DNA from 2 places in the Mesobacillus boroniphilus genome. Region 1 is predicted to be linked to the other one. Evidence: riboswitches for the same ligand, from Rfam matches in the RefSeq annotation. Region 1 holds a riboswitch; the other holds the start of a gene.
What was found. Region 1 has a riboswitch for cyclic di-AMP ahead of DYI25_RS16750 (TrkH family potassium uptake protein). Riboswitches for the same ligand answer to the same signal wherever they lie in the genome.

Region 2: another riboswitch for cyclic di-AMP. It lies ahead of DYI25_RS18265 (TrkH family potassium uptake protein); the one in region 1 lies ahead of DYI25_RS16750 (TrkH family potassium uptake protein).

The regions. Positions count from the first base shown of each region.
Region 1 is NZ_QTKX01000002.1:788,983-796,836, reverse strand. It holds gene DYI25_RS16765 (methyl-accepting chemotaxis protein) at 1-264, opposite strand, end outside; gene DYI25_RS16760 (BMP family lipoprotein) at 289-1,269, opposite strand; gene DYI25_RS16755 (potassium channel family protein) at 1,428-2,084, opposite strand; gene DYI25_RS16750 (TrkH family potassium uptake protein) at 2,097-3,437, opposite strand; cyclic di-AMP (ydaO/yuaA leader) riboswitch at 3,619-3,761, opposite strand; gene DYI25_RS16745 (diacylglycerol/lipid kinase family protein) at 4,073-4,963, shown strand; gene DYI25_RS16740 (M6 family metalloprotease domain-containing protein) at 5,006-6,832, opposite strand; gene DYI25_RS16735 (sulfite exporter TauE/SafE family protein) at 7,811-7,854, opposite strand, start outside.
Region 2 is NZ_QTKX01000003.1:172,927-180,780, forward strand. It holds gene DYI25_RS18250 (hypothetical protein) at 1-252, shown strand, start outside; gene DYI25_RS22675 (hypothetical protein) at 487-621, shown strand; gene DYI25_RS18255 (hypothetical protein) at 755-982, shown strand; gene DYI25_RS18260 (DUF3231 family protein) at 1,026-2,033, opposite strand; cyclic di-AMP (ydaO/yuaA leader) riboswitch at 2,512-2,660, shown strand; gene DYI25_RS18265 (TrkH family potassium uptake protein) at 2,759-4,105, shown strand; gene DYI25_RS18270 (carbohydrate kinase family protein) at 4,450-5,346, opposite strand; gene DYI25_RS18275 (translocation protein TolB) at 5,574-6,749, shown strand; gene DYI25_RS18280 (M48 family metallopeptidase) at 6,911-7,854, opposite strand, start outside.

The sequences.
Region 1 (7,854 bases):
CTGCGTAAAAGTTTGAGAAGTCTTTTCCATTTTCGTCAAAGCGTCCTGCCTGTTCCCCTCAGTAGGGTTGAACGAGAAATTGCTAAGGGATTGCTTCGCAGCAGAGGTTTCCGCCTGGAGAGTCTGCACTGTCAGCAGCACCTGGACGTAATCCTGGTTTGATGTCTGGACCATCAGCATTCTGTAGATGATAAAAGAGATCATCACAATCGATAACCCAATAGCGAGTAATAAGTTAAGAAGTAATTTCTTTTTTATTGTCATGTTGGCTCCCCCAGTTGCAACTTGTTAATCTAGCTGTATTGAAAGCTCATTTCTTGATAGTTTGGCTTCCAGTTCTTCTAAGCTTTTTTCCTGTTCTGGAGTCAGCTTGATTACCCTGATTGGAGCAAGTCCGACACCTTTTTCATTTATTCCTAGTTCAATCTGCTTTGCTTTGAGACTTTTCTCCACTTTGAACTCCTTGATTGTTTCATATAGCGCGACATCTACGTTTTTCAGCATCGAGGTAATAATTGCTTTTTCGGCAAAAAAGTACTGGTCACTATCCACACCAATAGCAAACTTTTTCTTGGATTGCGCTTCCTTCAATACACCGACACCGGTAAAACCTGCCGCAGCGTAAAGAACATCTGCACCTTCATCAATCATTTCAGAAGCAATCTTTCCTCCAAGCTCTGTATTGCCAAAATCATTCGCATATACAACCTTAACCTCTGCTTCTGGATTCACAACCTTTACACCCTGCTCAAATCCGGCTTTGAATTTGTGTATCAGTGGAACATCCGCTCCGCCAACAAATCCAACAATATTTGATTTTGAAGCCATTCCGGCTAAGGCACCCGCGAGGAAGCTTCCCTGTTCTTCTTTAAAAGTAATGGATCTGATATTAGCCAATTCGGATACTGAATCAACCAGGATAAATTGCTGTTCAGGATATTTTTTTGCCACTTTCTCAAGATCCTCAATCACCATGAACCCCAAACCAATTACAATATCATTTCCTTCTTCGACAAGCTCAGTAAAACCCTTTTCATAGGTACCTACCGCCTGAAGCTCTCTGTAATCAAATAGAATATCAAGCTCGTCTCTCGCTTTTGCCAGTCCTGCAAACGCGGCATCACTGAAAGATTGATCACCAAGTCCGACGTCAGACAACATAATGCCGATTTTGACCCTTTCTTTCGCTTTCAGCTCAGAGTTTGCGCACCCTGCAAGGCTGCCAACGAGTAAAAATAAGATTATAAGGATATGGATAATTTGTTTCATCTTGGTGTACTGCTCCCTTTTTTAGAATTTATATCTATTTCATCGACCACAGTAATGTTTTGTTTATGGATATGGGGAAAGTCTATCTTTTGTCAATTTTCTAAATACTGAAGGATAGAAAAAAGCAGGCTGTCCATTACAGCCTGCTTCCAATTGCATTATTTAATTTTCGTAAACCTGTTCAAGTCGCCATTTTCACCAAGAACAATCAGGATATCCTCTGCTCTCAGCGTTTTGTCTGGATCTGGAGAGATGTCTACCTTGTTGGCGGTTTTCACGCCGATAACTGTGATGTTGTATTTAGCACGCAGGTTGATTTCTATCAGGTTCTTGCCAGCCATGCTCATAGGGAGCTTGATTTCCTCAATGCTGTAATCATCCGAAAGCTCGATAAAGTTTAACACATTGGGTGATGCCATCAGCTGGTGGGCGACTCTCTCTCCCATATCCCGTTCTGGGAAAATGACTTTGTCCGCGCCAACCTTGAACAATACTTGTGCATGGTGCTTGTTAAGGGCTTTGGCAACGACATTGGAAACTCCCATTTCTTTCAAAATTAGAACGGTGAGAATACTAGCCTGGATGTCATCGCCTATCGCTACAATGACAGTTTCAAAGTTCCTGATCCCTACTGCCTTTAAAGTTTGCTCGTCCGTTGAGTCACCAATTACCGCATGGGTAACAAACTCCTTGTAGTCCTCGATATGTTGTTCACTCTTATCAATCGCAAGAACTTCTTTTCCTTCATGATACAGAGTGGTCGCTACACTGGACCCAAAACGTCCCATTCCAATTACTGCGTACTGCTTTGCCATAATAACATCCTCCTACCCAATCATCACTTTTCCAGCTGGATATCGATAATGATCCTCTTTTCTTTTTTTCGTAACTGCAAAAGCCAGTGTTAACGGACCAATCCTGCCCGCGAACATCGTAATGGTAATTAATACTTTTCCGTATGAAGATAGTTCTGGCGTCAAACCCATTGATAGGCCGACAGTCGAAAAAGCTGAGACAGTTTCGAAAAATATCATCAAAAAATCTTTTCCCGGTTCCGTAATCGTCAATATCATTGTAATCGAACCTACTAGGAATAGTGCAATCAGCGAAACCGTCATTGCCTTTGAGATAATGCTGTAATTCATTCTCCTGCCAAAGAATGTGATATCCTCGCGGCCGCGAATTTGCGACTTAACTGCACCAATCAGAACCGCAAATGTTGTTGTTTTGATTCCGCCGCCCGTCGAACCTGGAGAAGCTCCAATGAACATCAAGAAAATGATTAAAAATAAAGTTGATTGCTTCAGGTCCGGAATATTCAATGTATTGGATCCGGCTGTTCTTGGGGTGACAGCTTGATAAAACGCACCGAATATTTTACCAGTCATCGACATTGGCTTCAAGGTCGATGGGTTGTTAAATTCCATGATAAAAATCAAGAGAGCTCCTCCGAACACCAAAACTCCGGATACCGCCATGACGATTTTTGAGTGCAAGGAAATTCTCCTAGTGCTTCGATACTCGAAAAGCTCATTCATGACGATGAATCCAATCCCTCCTAAACTAATAAGAGAAATCATGGTGAGATTGACAATCGGGTCTTCTACGTATTCAGTCAGACCTTTAAAGCCGCCCATCAGGTCAAATCCCGCATTGTTAAAGTTAGAAACTGCATGAAAGAAACCAAAATAGATTGCTTTTCCCGCAGCCATTTCCTGCGAAAACCTTAGAGACAAAATGATTCCACCAGTAATCTCCACTACGGCAGTAAAAATGAAGATTCGTTTGACAAGCCTGACAATCCCTTCTACAGTCGCGTTGTTCATTGATTCCTGGATAATCAGTCTTTCTTTAAACGAAATTCTTTTGCCCAAAATAAACGCGAGCAAAGTTGCGAAACTCATGAATCCCAGTCCGCCAATCTGGATCATTGACAGGATGACCATTTCCCCGAAACGTGTGAAGATATCACCTGTATCAACGACGACAAGGCCTGTTACACAAGTTGCTGAAGTTGCCGTAAACAATGCATCCAAAAACGTAAGTCCTCTGCCATTAACTGTGGAAGCTGGCAGTGAGAGCAAAAGTGTCCCTAAAAGAATAATGGCTCCGAATCCGATAACAAGTACTTTCGGGGGATCCATCCTAAAAAACAATTGCCTACGCATGATCCTTCCTTCTTTCCTTAGTATGAGGAATTACGCGTCTAATATTTCTTTGCAGGGACATTGTTCAAACTGGATTTTAAGATAGTCGACATATCTAAAATACCGCAAAACAAAAAAGCCCCCAGAGGCTAAAAGATAGCAGCCTTGTGGACTTTTGAACATACTCGTCACACAAGCTTCATCTTCCTCTTCTGCAACGCTTACGGAGTTAGCTGTCGGATTAGGGCTCAGAATAGCCCCGCCTATCATTTAGGCCTCACCCCAAGTGGATTGCATCCACAAAGTTGGTTCCCCCGCTCCTGTCGGATTCAGCGATTTAGAAATATGAAACTCTTTTAATTTTGTTCAGTAATCTGAAACTGTTGTAATCATACTCCTCCTGCAATCTGGTTGTAAACATGAACAGGACGCCAAATATCGCTTTTTTTAACCAAATTAATTCGTTATTTATGGCAAATCTTCGTTTCTCTCACTGAATCGCAGTTTTTCTTGGTTTCTTACTTTTTCAGTTGGTAAACCTTTAGGAGGATTTCAACTACAATTGAACGCGGTTTATAGTGGTTCATTTAAAGGTAAATAATAGGGATTGTGAATAAACTGGTGTTTTGAATCGAGATTGCGGGAGGTTATTGTGGATGAAAGCCATGATTATTTTGAATCCATCATCCGGAAAAGAAAAAGCGAATGATTACGCTGAAAAAATAGATGAAACCTTACGGGAACAATATGATGATATAGATATCCGGAAAACGGAAAAAGAAGGCGATGCAGCCGCTTTTGCTACTGAAGCCTGCGTGGCTTTATATGATGCGGTCATTGCCATGGGAGGAGATGGGACAATCAATGAGGTTATAAACGGTCTTGCTGAACAAGCTCACCGGCCTGCACTTGGCATCATACCACTTGGTACCATCAATGATTTTGCCAGGGCACTCAATATACCGCTGGAACCATATGAAGCCATTTCGATTCTGGATGAGCAAAACCTACGTTCTGTGGATATAGGTAAAATCAATGAGAATTACTTCGCTAATGTAATAGCAGTCGGGGCGATTGCAGAAGCTTCTTACAGTGTAAGCCCTGAATTAAAAACAAGACTTGGTTCACTTGCTTATTTTATGGAAGGGGCTAAATCATTCTTAAGTGCAGAAACAATCGATGTATCTGCCGAACACGAAAGCGGAACATGGGAAGGCCAGACCTTCCTGCTGCTTGCAGCGCTGACCAATTCTGTTGGCGGATTCGAAGATCTTGCACCTGAAGCAAACGTGAATGATGGAAAATTGCATGTTTTTATGATCAAAAAAATGTCCGTGCCGAAGATCGCCACACTCATCCCTTCGCTTTTAAAGGGTGAATTGGAGGAGAGTGAAGAAGTAGAGTATTTTTGCACCTCCTTTCTGAACGTTTCCTCCGATAAGCGCCATGTGGTGAATATCGATGGTGAAGAAGGTGAACCATTGCCATTCAATGCAAAAGTCCTGCCCAGTCATTTAGAAATTTTTGTACAAGGAAATAATAAATAGAAAAAACCTGAGCAGGGACTTTGTCCAGCTCAGGTTTTTGCCTTATTTTACACTTGAATTAAAGTTGTAGAAGAATTTAGCCGTGATTGATCCATCTGCGTTTTCCTTGATGCCAGTTACATGGATTCCAGAATCTGCAGGTGTTTCGCTAAAGCCTTTCCAGAAGTAGTAAGAACCTGTGTGAACATTGCCACTTACTGGAGTGATTTTGCTGCCAGTCTTGAAGAAGTCACCTGCATCCCCGCGGTTTACGTTCTTCTCTAGATCATACAAGCCATCTGCCTGAAGAACAGACAATCCATAGTGTGTCACCACATCACCATTGCTTGCAGTCTGTGACTGGTTGTACTGGAAGCGCTTGTTCATCCAGTTTTCAACATTGTTCGGACGGAAGCCAGCTGTCTGGTAAAGGTTGATGACATTTTCGTCGACATGCCATGCAACTAGACCATGTGCGTTTTCTCCCTGACGGATCATACCCTTGTTAAAGCCATCCTGCTGCATATTTTCAAACAGGAAGTATTCTGTACCGTTTGAACCTGGAACTTCCATTTTAACGATTCCGTTATCAGCAGTTGCTTTGTTTGCAGCTGGTAATGTGATTTCCCTTACCTCGCCTGGCTTAACTTCGATTGGATTTGCCCAGCCTAAGAAAATCTTTGAGAACGGATCGAAGTGGGTTGGAGAGTTTCCACCGTATTCAGGCTTATTAGGATAACGCATCCAAGAACCACCAGACATCAGAGAGTAGTTTCCTACACCTTCAGATGAGTAGAGTGTATCATAGAAATCTGGCAGGCCTAGTGCATGTCCAAATTCGTGCGCATAAACACCAGTCTGTACTGGGAATGGACCCGTTTTCGCTTCTTCTTTATAAGTGTTTGTTGCTGCATCAAAACCAGCTACGTTACCGCCGATTCCTGGCTGAATGTTGTAGTTGTTTACGACTACTCCATCGTACGTCATTTCTTCTGCAACTGTTTTGTTAATCCATTCATTAACGCTAATTCCTTCGTATTGAGCTGCTGTTTTGCCAGTTTCATAGTATTTGCCATAGTAAAGCGCGCTTAGCAAGCTCCATTTGTGAGACCAGAACTGGCCTGGGTCACGGCTGTATTCAGCACCTGTTCCTTCGTGGACGACGAAGACGTTTGGAACATTACCATCTTCATCAGCATATTTAGAAAAGTCTACTTGATCATCCGCTGCTTTTAACAGATCTCGGATGAATTCGCCTGTATGGGCATCGCCGTTTACGTTTCCAAGCTTATATACTCCGCCTTCTGCATAAGTACCTTCCTGATCAAGATAGTAAGAGGCACCCTTTGGCAACTCGACCCACACGAATTCAGTGTTCTCTTTGCGAACCAAATTCGTTTTTCCGTAACTTGATTCTTTGTAAGCATTTTGCATCGTACGGTCTTTAGGAACATCATCGCCATCGTACTTTTGGAATTGTGGCAGCTCGTAAGGATTATATTCTTCACCAAAAATTAAATCCTCATAATATTCCGCAGGAACTTGCCCTGACATGTCCCCAATCGGCTCGTCACCATCTTTGTACTTAGCCAGAAGAACGAGTACCGGAATATCACCAGTTGCTTCTTTATAAGCAACATGTTTATCTCCTGGCTGCTGGAATTTCGCTCCAGTTTGTGCAATCTTTTCAGCAGGATCAACCTTAGAAATATCAATTCCTAATTCCTTGGCTCTATCAACCAACTCAGGAGTAGCACCTACATGATGCGCAAGGCTTAATTCATATTTACTTTGTGGTTTTACTGCAGAATCAGTTGGGCTGACTCCCGCAAATACTGCACTACCTGCTAAAGCAAGAGAAAGCGCAGAAGTTGAAAGGACTTTTAACACACTGTTCACTCCCTATTAGAATATTTCTATTTACTAAATAATATAAAATATTCAGTATATTCTAAATAGGGATAATGGCTTATTTGATAGGTTTTACTGTGCTTCGAAAGACTTAAATTACGACAAAAGTAACTATATTACCATAATAATCCATTAATATTAAATAACTGAAAAGCAAACGGTCAAGAGACTGCCAACATAATTTTTTAGGACATCATTTCGCGCAATTCCTTCGAACCTGTCTGAATTCCAAAGGATTCTTTGACAGCTTTCCCTCTTCACCTTAAAAGCTGTCTGAATAACCATGGTTTCTTGACAACTTTGGTGCTTTCCTCTTAAAACCTGTAAAAATAACGGTGGTTTCTCGACAGCTTTGGGGCTTTCCTCTTGAAACCTGTCAAAATAACGGTGGTTTCTTGACAGCTTTGGGGCTTTCCTCTTGAAACCTGTCAAAATAACGACCGTTTCTTGACAGCTTTGAGGCTTTTCTCTTGAAACCTGTCAAAATAACGGTGGTTTCTTGACAGCTTTGGGGCTTTCCCCTTGAAACCTGTCAAAATAACGATGGTTTCTTGACAGCTTTGAGGCTTTCCTGTTGAAACCTGTCATAATAACGACCGTTTCTTGACAGCTTTGAGGCTTTTCTCTTGAAACCTGTCAAAATAACGACCGTTTCTTGACAGCTTTGGGGCTTTCCTCTTGAAACCTGTCAAAATAACGGTGGATTCTTGACAGCTTTTGCCTCTTCACCTTAAAAGCTGTCTGAATAACAATGGTTTCTTGACAACTTTGGTGCTTTCCTCTTGAAACCTGTCAAAATAACGGTGGTTTCTTGACAACTCGCCCGCAACCTCCTCCAAACCTTTCTGAATTCTGCTCAATTTTAAGAGAGCATTCCTCGTACCTCCCCGAAACTAGTAGTAAGTTTAGCTCAAACAAACAAGACTCCGCGAAGCGAAGTCTTGTTTAAAAATGCCCTTACAAGATATCCATCCAAATCTTGATTGCAGTACCTAAGATCA
Region 2 (7,854 bases), on a different contig from region 1:
ATCATCGGATTAACTGTTGTGATTGTCGTTTTTATACTTTTAAAAAGGACGAAGCAATACGACGAATATCAAGTGAGTATTTTAGCGAAAAGCCTATTAGTGGCCGGGATTTTATCAATTTTGATGATTCCGTTTCTGTTGATCATGCTATTAAGTGACCCAAACTATAGTACTGAGACGATATTTTTATTTGCCATGATACAATGGGTCGGTGTTTTGGTTTCATATTTATTTTTTGTTGTGCGGTTTTGACGTATTGGTAGGGAACGGTATTTCTGTTGCATGTAATCATTCAAAGGCTTTTTTAAGAGGATGGTTGTTTTAAACTCATCATAAGTGATCTTTTCCGCAGGATTCTTTTGAACTATTTTCCAAAAAGCACTTGGGCATTTCCATCATTAGAGCTCTGTATCTGTACATAATAAAAAAGGATTTCTCGAGGAAGTTCTTTTTCGTATTTTACAAAGACATGGAGGATAAGAGTGGATGAGCGAAACAAAAGAGGAACTTAAACAACAGCTTAGTGTATTAACAGCTCGCAGGGACCGGATGCAAAAGAATCTTTACGAGGTGGAAAAGGAAATCGCGGAAATCACCAATAAGCTTGCTAAGCTAAAATAGCGTCGGTACCAAGAAGGGAGCTGCGAAAACAAGGCAGCTTCCTTTTTGTTTCTTTTAAAGGAATATATCCCTTTTCATTGAATTCAATAAAGAAAGATTCAAGTTGGTGGATAATTCGTAAAGGTGGTCTTCGATGAAGTTCAATCGTTTGGTATGGATTATATTTGTTCCTCTATTCTTATTTTTCCTTGCACTATTCTATATTGAAGTGTCCGTGTATTCACTTTTGCCACTAGAACAGGGCGGAATGAGTTTTTATACAGAATTGAAGAATGTCTGGTATCGCTCCGTATCGCTTTATGCCATTCTTGTAATTGTTTCCTTTTTCTTTTATTTGCTTCTTATACGTAAACGAAGGTAGCCACAAATAAAAACGTCCCTCCATATGCGGAAGGACATTACAACTATTGGTTTTCATTTGCGAGTTCTTTTCGATTTGGAGCAAGTGGAGGTTGTTCTAACCATTTATTTTTTTCCATAATATCAAACCATTTCTTTGTCACCATTAAATTTTTCAAAATGATGCCTTCGTAAGTAGTTATAAGGTCTGTCCGCATGGCAGATGCCAAACCGGTACCGTGATAGACTTGGGCAGCCTGGAACAAGAAGCCGGTATGATACATCATCAGTTTATCTGAAAAAGGAGAGTCCGTTGATGTAGTGACTTCTGTCTCCCACGACCGAGGAGTTGGCAAATTATCCTGGTGCATGATTTTGGAAAAAGATTGTATTTGTTGGTCAGCTGTTTTCTCTGAATCCGTAAAAAACTTTTTAACTTCTTTTGACTGTGCAACTTGACTGAAAGCAATTGAAAGAGTTTTTGCCATAATACTCTTTTTTAGGTTGAAAGAAATACTTATAATTTCTGTGGCAGATAAACTTCTTCCTTTCCCGAAAATTCCATCCGTAAAATCTTCATTCTCAATGAATTCAGGGTTTTTTTTAGGATAAAATAAAGGGTCTCTTTGAAAACTGCCTTTCTCAAGTAATAGTTCAATTGTCTGGTGGTACATTTGTTTTCCGTCGTTATCGCATGAATCGTAAAAATCCCGTAAGTCTTTTCTGACAGAAACGCCTAAGGCAGTGACATGTCCAATCAACCCATGCAATGTCATGATATGTAAGTAATTCAAGCAAAAGATGTCGGAGAACAATTTTTTTGCTCCTTTATTTATATCTGCTTCACTAAATCCTACGGGAATTGGAAAGCCTTCATTCTCTAAAAATGTAACCATTTGTTTCTTCTGTCGTTCGAATGTCGAAATGGCATCCTCAAAAATGGCTTTTATCGCTTCATCTTCAATAATTGTGAACATATATCGATTCACTGCATCGATCATTGTCCCGTTTACATATTCGCCCCACAAGGTTCCGATTTCAGAGGAAGTAAGTTGTATTCTATCCTTGGTCATATTTTCACCTCTACAGTATTATTTCCTCATAATAGAATAAATATAAATGTTCTCTTCGAAAAACACTGATATGAGAATAGCGGAGATATACAACCGAAGGAGACCCTATGTTACATGATCTTAATATGATGGGGAAATCACCATTTCAACCACTGATACTACTAGAAACGAATATAGTAATGAAGTGTTAGTAACACAACTTGCAAATCAAATGATATAACAGAAACTGATGAATGGACTATATTTTATCAGGTTGCAGCGAAACGAAGAGAGATAACAGTATATTATTCATTTGAAAATAAAGTCATAGTTAAACCCGGGCATTGTTAATGAAACAATGCTTTGTCTCATGCCGATTTTCTCAGTTTCACCGTTCGCTTGTTGGGCATAATTTTAAAAAAGGTATGTCTCTGTGTTTCCAAAAAAAAGATTGACACTATAATGTTATAGGAGTAATTTATACTTATTAATTTGAATAAAGACCTTTTTGCTGAATCATTTGAGCGGGGGAACCAATTTTGATAAAGCTACTTTATCTTGGGGTGAATTTTAGCGAATGAAGCTAAAAAGGGATACTCTCAATCCCTAATCCGACAGCTAACTCCGTAAGCCGTGAAGAGAGAAGGGTTGATGATATTTACATTGACCATTCTTATTAGGGATGGTCTTTTTGTGCTTGCATCCACTTTTATTAAAAAATCCGACAAAGTAAAGAAGGGGTTTTCTTGACGTTTTTTAAAAGGAACTGGTTAAAACCTGCGCAAATCATTGTATTGTTTTATGTCATTGCTGTATTGATCTCTGCATTGCTCCTTAGTCTCCCTATTGCTCTAAAACCGGGGGTGAGCTGGACATTTATAGATGTTTTATTCACGGCAGTTAGTGCGGTTAGTGTAACAGGACTAGCTGTTGTATCGACACCAGATACCTTTAGTACAGCTGGGATCTTTATTTTGATGTTTATCCTTCAGTTTGGCGGGATTGGAATCATGACGCTTGGAACGTTTTTATGGCTATTGGTGAGAAAGAAGATCGGCCTTAAAGATCGACAGTTAATCATGACTGATCAGAATCAATCTCAAATATCTGGCCTGGTCAAACTCATGAGGCAAATATTGGCCATCATCGTCTTGATCGAGGCGGTTGGGGCTCTTATTCTAGGAACCTATTTTATTGGCTATTTCCCGACATGGCAAGAAGCCTATCTTCAAGGCTTATTTGCGGCGGTAAGTGCCACGACGAATGCTGGCTTTGATATTACAGGGAGTTCACTGATTCCCTTTGCGCATGATTATTTCGTGCAATCCGTAAATATCATTTTATTAACTTTGGGAGCCATTGGTTTTCCTGTATTAGTAGAATTAAAGGAATTCATTCTGAATCGAAACAAACAAAATCAATCGCATTTTTCCTTATATACCAAGCTGACTACTTTAACTTTCTTTGCTCTTATGTTCTTTGGTACATTCGCAATCCTGCTCTTTGAATATAATCATTTTTTTAGCAACTACAACTGGCATGAGTCGTTTTTTTATGCCTGGTTCCAGTCATCCTCCACTAGAAACGGGGGGCTTGCTACGATGAATGTGAGTGATTTCTCTAACCCTACTTTACTGCTTCTTTGTTTTTTGATGTTTATTGGAGCTTCCCCAAGCTCTGTAGGGGGCGGCATAAGGACGACTACTTTTGCGGTAATTATATTGCTGATCGTCAATTTTGCAAAAGGGCATAATGCGATCAAGGTGTTTGGACGTGAGCTGCATGAGGAAGATGTCCGAAAATCTGTTGTCGTCAGTTTTTTAGCGATGATCCTCTGTTTTGCGGCTGTGGTCATTTTGAATGCAACTGAAAGCTTTTCGATGATGGAGATTTTATTTGAAGTAAGTTCAGCGTTCGGGACGACAGGTTTGTCCATGGGAATAACGCCTGAACTTAGTACAGCAGGAAAGATTGTCATTATTTCCTTAATGTTCATAGGAAGAATAGGAATTCTATCGTTTATTTTCTTGTTCAGCCGCGGAAAGCTAGAGCCAAAATGCCATTATCCGAAAGAAAGATTGATTGTTGGATAGGGTTCCAGGAAGTATTGGGTGAAGGTAGTTGCCCGATGCTTCAACTAAGCGGTTTTGATGCAGGATTTTAACCTAAATCTAACCGCCTGCTTTGTTTATTGGCGAAAATATATTTTTATTGGCGATTTTCAAGATTTATTGGCGAAAAAATAATTTTATTGGCGATATTGAGCTGGTTATTGGCGAAAATCAATTTTTATTGGCGACTTGGAAATTTTAAAGGATTTTTTCCAGTTCGGATAAGGGGGACTAGGGATGCTTCTGGTGTCCCAGGAATAGTAAGGATTTGGGACGGATGAACCGTCCCTTTGTCTCTACGCATAGAACGTCCCAGTCCTCCCCCTTTATAAAGATCCTAACTTAGTGGCAGATATGGCCCCGGCTTTATTTGCAAACTCAGTATACTCCGTTAATTCAGCTTCGTTTTTAGGAATCCCCCTGTCATGAAAACAGGATAGAAGGGCTGCCATAAATGCGTCGCCAGCACCTGTTGTATCTACTGCTTTAACTACAAAACCGGGAACATGTATCCTCATATCATCATGAATGGCGTAAGCTCCGTATTTTCCTTTTGTGATAAAGAGGAATGGAATCTCCATTTTTACTAGTTGCTCTAATCCTTTTTCGAGGGTGTCTGTTTCTGTTAAAAATAGCAATTCATCCTCAGTCATTTTTACAATATCAGCCTTCTGGACATAGGATAAGATCGTTTCTCTGCACTGATTCTCATTTTCCCATCGTTTCAATCGGATATTCGTATCAAAAGCTATTAGTAAATTCTCTTCTTTGGCATATTGAAGAGCCTGTTCAGTTGTATTTCTTGCGATTGGATGAAAAAGAGTTCCCGATCCAAAGTAAAAGATTTTACTAGTATTAAACAGCCTTTTATCAAGCTCCGCCGAGGTGATCCACTCGTCAGGAGTTTCGTTTACATACGAGTGGAAATAACGTTCTCCATGCTGATTTAAGTGAATATAAACCGAGCAGATATTTTTATTAGGTTCATAAGAACAAAAGGAAAGATCAACATGCTCTTTCTTTAATTCTCCCTCTACAAATTTACTTGTTTCATCCATTCCCAATTTGCATAAGTAAGACGAGGGAATGCCATTTCTGCTAATCCCAACTGCTACATTAACAGTAGCTCCCCCTAATAATCGCTCATATGTTGTATTTGATGAATCTAATGCAATATAGTCAACTATTGCTTCCCCTAATGATATAAGACCTTGCTTTTTCAATATGTGACTCCTTTCGCGAACTGCTGCCATATGTATTTTACGAATATTTTAACAGCAATTTCAGAGGTTTGGGAAGCAAGGGGATACATCTGTGGGCTAGAAACATGAAGCTTCACTCAAAAAAGGAATCTTCAATAATCATCAGGACATCCTATTGTCAGGAGGGATGTTTTTTGGGGATTCGAGTGATGTTCATACTAATTTTCATTAGTTTCCATTTACCAATCATGGCAAATGCAGAAACTCCGCTCACTGCTGCATTTACCCGTGACCATCAGCTTTGGATCAAAACAGGGGAACAGGAAAGGCAAATTACAAAAGGGCGGTATGTGTATTCTCCAAAATGGTCATATGATGGACGTTTCATTGCCTATATCGATGGGGATGAACAAGGAGGAAAATCGAATTTATTCATTTATGATACGAAGGCAAAGGAAAGCTACCAGCCTTACATAAGAGTTGAAACCACTGACTTTAAATGGTCACCGGTAAAAAACCAATTAGCCTACACGGATCATGGATTACTGAACGTGACAAAAGAGAAGGATGGCCGCCCGCAGGGTTTCGAAAATGTTGCGCTGGGGGTAAGTGGGTTCGAATGGTTTCCAAATGGCAAAGAATTCATCGTTTCCTCACAATCCAGTTTGCGTCCTACCGGGTGGGGACCAATCCCGCTCTATAAGGTCCCGGTCAATGCGAATCTTGCAAAGGAAAAAATGCAGAAATTTTATACGATCCAAACACATGAACCAGACTTGTTTGGTATTGATGCTGATTATTTTAAGTGGAGCCATGATGGAAAATGGGTCAGTTTTATTCTGATTCCTACGGCTTCCTGGTCCATGGACAGCCAAACATTATGTGTCCTGTCAAATCAAGGAGAACAATTTCAGGCAGTAGGAAAAATGCTGGGGTACAAGGACTGGTTCAAGTGGGCACCATCCTCCAACAACCAGCTGGCCTATATTTCAGGTGAAGGAAGATTTTTCGTTGAAAACAAGAAAACGAAAATCGCTGACATTCCCATCTTTAAGGAGCAAAAGGAATACACGCCCACGGGTTTTGTAGACCTTGATTTGGAATGGTACTCACAGAATCAAGTAATCGTCGCCCGCGCAAAAGAAAACAAGGAGTGGACAGAAGGGCCAGTCCCAACGATGTACACGGCACTCTATGCAATCAATATTAAAACGGAGGAGCAAAAACAAATTACTTTTCCGAAAAAGAATGAACTTGATATAGATCCACAAGTGGCTGGCCATCATCTTACCTGGTTTCGTAAGGATCCAAATGATACCCAGGGTGATGTCTGGGTAAAGAAAGGCTTGAGTGGGGAAGAGTATAAATGGATTCAGAACGTTGATTCTGCTCCGGTGTTTTTAACTGGAAAAGAAAAGCGATGACAGGGACGGGACGAAATTCTTGTCAGGAGTTAGAGACAAGTTCTGTGGACAAGGGAAGATTTCCTCTACGCAAAAAAAAGCAGCGAACTCTGAACTGCATCTCCAATTGTTAGGTGTGTCTAACTTTTTGGGTTCAGTTCAGTCATTCGCTGCTTCAGTCATCAAGATGCTTGTTCTTTATCGGAGACAGAATAAATCATAGAATTTTCCACGCTTAGCAAGCTTTTTCGCAAATCCTTCTTATCATTAAGGATAATGACACAAGAATGCTCAAACTCTCCAAGACCATTGATATATTTTTCATATAAAGCCTCTTCAGCTTCATCAAGGTCTGTGTTTTTTGGAAGTGAAAGTTCAAGTCCAAGCACATATTGTGGACGTTCTGGAATCGAAGTGAGTTGCTTTCGGACGAGATAAGCATTTGTAATTTCCCTGTACTGTGCCAGTTGATTTATACCTGCGAGTATTTCGCTATTTTCTTTGTCATGAGTGATAAAGTGGTCTGTTGGCTGGATATAATCGCACTCTTCATTGGAAGCTTCAACGATTTCTTCCCACTTCTCCAGTTCACCTCTTGTTTTTTCAAATAACTCGCTTTGTTCGGTTTCGTAATAATAACCGCATAATAGGTCAAGCACAGGCAAGCGCAATTCCCAATCATAGGACATAGCAAGGTGGATCAATTGTATTCCTTTTTCTGCAGTGTCCTTGGATTCCAGATAATGCTCTCCTAAAGTCAACAGTGCCCCTGCAGTTCGCGGATCTTCAGAATGCTTCTCACCAATCTCCTCATACAACGGGATCGCTGCTTCCAGGCTATTGAATTCGACTGTCAAATAGGCTTTTTCCAGCAGTTCTTCAAGGGTGGCGACTTGTTTGTTGGATAACTCTTCGAATCGCTGCTTTGATTCATTAAAGTTTTCAATTTCTTCTTTCCAGTTATCCTGGTTGTAGTCAACCCACATTTTATTAAAGTCACTGATCACTCGACCTGGGAATGCGAAGAAATAGTCAAGCGCAGATTCCTGTTGTATCTTCGGCAATTCGGCTTCTACTCCAAGTGCAGAAAGTCTGTCCCTTAAACAAGGGTGGGTATCTGTCATAT